Regions from separate parts of the Sporosarcina sp. FA15 genome, predicted to be linked through region 2. Evidence: a T-box and tRNA genes for the amino acid it is inferred to sense, from the RefSeq annotation. Region 2 holds a T-box; the other holds one or more tRNA genes.
What was found. The T-box of region 2 lies ahead of alaS (alanine--tRNA ligase). A T-box ahead of a tRNA ligase gene usually reads a tRNA of that ligase, here a tRNA-Ala.
Positions count from the first base shown of each region.

Region 1: it encodes a tRNA-Ala, which carries the amino acid that the T-box ahead of alaS (alanine--tRNA ligase) is inferred to sense. The anticodon was not compared.

Region 1 is NZ_CP188818.1:3,122,789-3,126,003, reverse strand. Features, by position in the region: gene ACP8HG_RS14635 (DUF2804 domain-containing protein) at 52-1,071, opposite strand; tRNA gene ACP8HG_RS14630 (tRNA-Ala) at 1,140-1,212, shown strand; gene ACP8HG_RS14625 (Na+/H+ antiporter) at 1,596-3,215, shown strand, end outside.
Region 2 is NZ_CP188818.1:789,895-793,109, forward strand. Features, by position in the region: gene recD2 (SF1B family DNA helicase RecD2) at 1-1,280, shown strand, start outside; T-box leader at 1,328-1,535, shown strand; gene alaS (alanine--tRNA ligase) at 1,829-3,215, shown strand, end outside.

The DNA.
Region 1 (3,215 bases), 2.3 Mb from region 2:
TTAAGCCGGCTAGTAAAAGTAATGTATAATGTGCGAATATAATTGTGTTAGTTACCATTTCGCGATATGTTCTTCCGAAGTGCCAAGCATGTTGCGGATTTGTAGGGTGGAGCCGTCATGTAAGCGTACTGTTCCGTTGAAGTAACCGACAACTTGATGGACCTCCGTGCGTACTAACCGGACATTCGTCATGGAAACACGTTCAAAAAAAGGTGTAAATGTTATGTTGACTGTATCTGAAAACTTCGTTCGAATTTTCCAAGGCATCATGAAGTTTTTATTATCATATGTAAATAGAACATCCTCATGAATTTTAGTCATCAAACCATCAACAAACACCGCGTTTTCAGTCATGCCTGTCCCATCCGTCCATTTACCACCGAAATTAAGTCCAATGCGACGACCACCAAGACGCTGAGATGCCATCGCCCAGTTCCATTCTGCTTTTCGCGGCCAGATTCCTCTGCCGTAATCGAGAACAGCAAAACTATAATCTGGATTGAAATCGTACCGTTTGTCCCCGATTTTAACGAACCCGGATGTTGGTAATGAATGATGCTTAGCTGTGAACTGGAAAACGTCCCTGCTCCTAGGTATAACAACATTCAATGATTCATCGTTAATTGGATGACCAATATGGAAATCTGCATGTAGTACTTCATTATCAAAGTCTGGGATTGTCACGGACAGATGGGTTTCGCCTTGAATATGTATGATCTGGACAGTTAGATTATCATTCACGAATTTAACGCCATCCAACACGTTTTCAGGCATCTTCACATTGCGCCCAATTGGAACCGTTATTTGCTTTTCATAAAATCGCTGCGTTTCATAATTTAAAATATAGACAAAGCAGACAGCTGCATAATCAAGATGGCTAATCGTTGCGGAAAATAACAAATCTTCCCCGTACACACACCAATAATTCCACTTCTTCTTCCGCATGAAGTGGTTCTTGAGATTGCTCTGGATGAAAGGCTGACGTGCGAAGCCGATTGCTTCTGGATTCAATAACCCTTTGTTGTCACATAACGCAACGGGTTCGGTAATTTCTCTTTCTGCATGCTGCATATAGACTTCCCCCTGCCTATTGTCTTTTTCAAATCATCTTGCTATACTTCTTATTGTATCAAAGATACGGGGCATTAGCTCAGCTGGGAGAGTGTCACGCTGGCAGTGTGAAGGTCAGGGGTTCGAGCCCCCTATGCTCCATATAGGTTTAGAAGGGTGTCCAGTATAACTGGGCCCTTTTTTTGTTCGAAAATAGTCTTTCGTGCTGCGAGTAGTAAAATGGGAATCCATACATAATTAATCCAACGATAAATACTGTTAGCTCCAAATCTTGTTCTGTGAGAACGAGGTTAGGAGCTAACAGTATTTTTAAAATTCATGATAAAATAAAAATAAACGCACGATTATATCATATTTGCTAACTTTATATATTGAACCACGTCTGTTGATTATCCACTTTCTTACATGAGCTACCTGTAAGAAAAGCATACAGCCTACACTTGTACATTTTTGGCGCGTTTTGGACGAAATAATCACTTTATTCTTGATTATTGGAACAGAAAAAGTGAAGAGGAGAAAAACGGATGGAATTATTAAAGATTATCTTAATGTTGCTAGTCTTATTGCTTGTTACAAACGTTATTGGGAATTACGTGACACTATTACCAACTGCATTAATCCAAATTATTGTGGGGCTTATTTTTGCATTAGCTGTTAAAGATTTTACAATTGAAGTGGAGACAGAATGGTTTCTTCTACTGTTTATAGCACCACTTTTATACAATGAAGGCGCTCATTTTCCGCGAGAGGAATTATGGAAAATGCGTGCGTCAATTTTTGGGAATGCTATTATTTTAGTACTTCTAACTACGATACTTGGTGGAATATTTGTCCATTGGATGATTCCAGCAATTCCTTTAGCAGCTGCATTTGCGCTCGCAGCAATTCTATCACCGACGGATCCAGTTGCTGTAAATGGCATTGCGAAACGTATTCAAATTCCAACTCATATTATGAATTTAGTGCGTGGGGAATCTTTAATCAATGATGCTTCAGGACTTGTTGCATTTAATTATGCTGTTTTAGCGGTGGTAACCGGTTATTTTTCAGTTCAAAAGGCTACAGGAGACTTCTTATATATGTTTATCGTTGGGGCATTGCTTGGTATCGGGCTTGGACTTTCGATTAATTTGCTTCGCTACGTTCTACGTAGAGGGGGATTTGTCGACGTAGTATTCCATTCGCTATTACAAGTTTTAACGCCATTTATTATTTTCTTTATAGCAGAGGAAATGTTCCATGCATCAGGTGTTATAGCGGTTGTAGCAGCGGGGATTATCCATGCGCTTGTAAGAGAGCGTACAGAAAACTTTAGAGCGCAGGAGCAAGTGTTGACGGATAACCTGTGGTCAATTATCGCATTTGTATTAAACGGTTTAATTTTCTTACTGTTAGGTTTAACACTCCCATCTGCAATGCGTTCATTACTGGAAAATGAACAGATGAGTAATTGGCTGTTGTTAGGGTATGTTCTTGCATTAGGTTTCGTCGTACTCGGTATACGATTTTTGTGGTCGCACACCATTAATCATTTCGATTATTACATTTTGAAAAATGTGACAGAAAAACCATCTCTGAAAACAAGTCTAATTACGAGTTTGGTAGGTGTCCGTGGAACGATTACAATGGTCGGTGTGCTATCGATTCCATTTTTTACATCAACGAACGATTTGTTCCCAGAGCGTTCACTTATTATCTTTTTGGCGGCAGGCGTTATTCTATTGACACTTATTATGGCAACAATATTTCTACCTATCCTAAGTAAGGGGGAAGCGAGCACGCATACGACCAGTTCAGATTTAACGAATGAAAAGCAGCGTATGATCATGGGAGCTATTCAGAAAATCAATTCGGAAAAAACAGAAGAGAATGCTTCGATTGTCTATGAATTATTAAACGACTATACACTCATGTTGCATATGTTGCGGTCGAAAAATAAAAACGAAGAAGAGCTACGAGAATATAACGAGCAGCTGAAGATGGAAAGATTGCATTCTTTAATGTTGGAGCGTCAATATACGGAGGAATATATGAGTGTGCACCAAGTGAAGATGGTTACGTTAAAAAGTATCGAAAAGTCGGTTTCGATTCGTGAAAAGGCGGCAACAAGCGGTGCGAATCACTTTATCCGTCAGCGGTTCTAT
Region 2 (3,215 bases):
AAGAGTATGCCAAAAAGAAAGAACCATTTCCGATTGTATTAGCGGCGCCAACTGGGCGTGCAGCTAAGCGTATGTCGGAATCGACTGGATTACCTGCGATGACAATTCACCGTTTGCTTGGATTCAACGGGCAGGAAAAGGATGAAGAGACTGAGCGGGAAGTTGAAGGGCGTCTCATTATCATTGATGAAATGTCGATGGTCGATACATGGCTTGCCCATCAGTTATTAAAGGCACTTGCCAATGATGTACAACTATTATTCGTTGGTGACCAAGACCAGCTGCCGCCTGTAGGACCCGGTCAAGTACTTCGGGATATGCTAGATTCCGGTAAAGTCCCTATCATTGAGCTGACTGAAGTATTTCGGCAAAGTGAAGGTTCGTCGATTATCGAAATGGCTCATATGATTAAACGGTCAGAATGGACAGATGACATTACGAAGAAAACATCGGATCGTTCATTTATCAAAGCGGGTAGCGATCGAATTCTCGAAGTCGTCGAACAAGTCGTAAAAAATGCCATTACCAAAGGTCACCCCATTAAAGATATCCAAGTTCTTGCGCCGATGTATAGAGGACCGGCGGGTATTGATGGTTTAAACAAAATGATTCAGGAAATGGTCAATCCACCAGGACCCAAACGCAAAGAAGTGGTTTTTGGCGAAGCGATTTACCGAATTGGTGATAAAGTGCTTCAGCTTGTCAACCAACCCGAGAGTAATGTTTTTAACGGAGATATGGGTGAAGTCATTTCGATTATCAAAGCCAAAGAAACAATTGATAAAAAAGAACTACTCGTTGTTTCGTATGATGGAATTGAAGTTACCTATGAACGCAATGATCTTAACCAGCTGACACTTGCTTATTGCTGTTCAATCCATAAATCCCAGGGCAGCGAATTCCCAATCGTCATTATGCCAATCGTCCGCGGTCATCGTAAAATGTTGCGACGTAATTTACTGTATACCGGCATCACTCGTGCGAAAAACTTCCTTATCCTCTGTGGTGAGCCTGAAGAGTTCAGGGCAGGTATAGCACGAACTGACGAATTGGAAAGGCAGACGACATTAAAAGAACGGTTAAACGGCGATGTCGTTGAACTGGTAGCTATGGAGTCTCCTGATCCTGAGCGTGGAAAGGTTTCTAATGAGGCGCATGTGATTTCAGAGGATTCCCAACCTGTCATTTTCTCACTTACGATGGAAACTTTCCTATCAATCGACCCGCTGATTGGCATGAAAGGGGTAACGCCTTATGAATTTCTTGAAGTTTCAGATTGACAACAAGGCGGAACTTTTCTATAATCCAATTACAAATGTTATTCATATGTAATACGTTGACGGAGAAAGTAGACAAGTTTACTCGTCCAGAAAGGAGCCCCTTGGCTGAAAGGGCTCTCGAGCAAAAATGTTGAAAAGCTACTCCCGAGTGCAGCTCATCACTGCCGTCCGCCGCGTTAAGGCAACCAGAGATGCCGGATTCAATTCGTCCGGTAATTAGGGTGGTACCGCGAGACTAACATCTTCGTCCCTTGCATTAGGGGCGGGGATTTTTTTGTGCTCACAGGATGCGGGAATGCAGCCTTTGCGACAGGACGTCGCGCACTTAGGCTGCATTCCTTCAGCGGTTTGCAATTATATCCCGACGTCGCGCTTGGAAATCAGGAGTTGTCGTTACGATTCGAAAGTTGCCATTAGAAATCAAAAGTTGTGATTAGAATTTCGGAGTTGCCATTAGAGCCTCCAAGTTGACATTACGATTCGAAAGTTGCAATAAGAGGCCCACACCCGATATCCACATGTTTTCAATTTAAAAGGAGGATTCATTCATGAAAAAACTAACAACGTCACAAATACGTAACATGTTTTTGGACTACTTTAAGGAACAGGGGCACAGTGTTGAACCATCTGCGCCGCTTGTACCAATCGATGATGCATCACTTCTTTGGATTAACAGCGGCGTTGCAACAATGAAAAAGTATTTCGATGGTCGTGTTGTTCCAACTAATCCGCGTATCGTCAATGCACAAAAGTCAATCCGTACAAACGATATTGAAAATGTCGGGAAAACAGCTCGCCATCATACATTTTTTGAAATGCTTGGGAACTTCTCAATAGGTGATTATTTCAAGGAAGGAGCAATTGTTCAGGCATGGGAATTTTTAACTGATGAAAAATGGATCGGTTTTGACCCTGAGCTGCTATCCATCACAATCCATCCAGAAGACGAAGAGGCATATGGAATCTGGCGTGACAAAGTAGGGATTGCAGAAGATCGTATCATCCGTCTTGAAGGAAACTTCTGGGACATCGGGGAAGGCCCGAGTGGTCCGAACTCAGAAATCTTCTACGACCGTGGACCGACATACGGCGACGATTTCTCTGATCCTGAATTATATCCAGGCGGGGAAAATGAACGTTATCTAGAAATTTGGAACCTTGTATTCTCGGAATTTAACCATAATCCGGATAATACATACACCCCACTTCCGAAAAAGAACATTGATACAGGAATGGGACTCGAACGGATGGCATCAGTTATCCAAAACGTTCCGACAAACTTTGATACAGATCTATTCATGCCTATCATGAATGCTATTGAAAACTTTACCGAAGAGAGATACGGTTCAGATGAACAAAAAGATACTGCATTTAAAGTGATTGCAGACCATATCCGTACAGTGGCTTTTGCAATCGGTGATGGAGCACTTCCGTCCAATGAAGGTCGCGGTTATGTGCTTAGAAGATTGCTACGCAGAGCTGTTCGTTTTGCGAAACAGCTGGGCATCAACAAGCCGTTTATGTTTGAACTTGTACCAGTTGTAGGAGAAATCATGCAAGACTTCTATCCTGAAGTGACTGACAAGAAAGAGTTCATCATGAAAGTTATTAAAAATGAAGAGGAACGCTTCCATGAAACATTAACGGATGGAATGACAATCCTTTCTGGCGTGATCGAAACTGCAAAATCATCGGGAACTTCTATCGTTCCAGGAGCTATCGCATTCCGTCTCTATGACACATATGGCTTCCCATTCGAGTTGACAGAAGAATTTGCTGAAGAAGCAGGGGTTACGGTTGACCGCGCTGGGTTCGATTCGGAAATGGACAGCCAACGTAAGCGTGCGCGTGCAGCTCGTCAAGACGTCGATTCAATGCATGTTCAGTCGGGTGTACTTGGTGAAATTCATGATTCAAGCGAATTCATTGGGTACA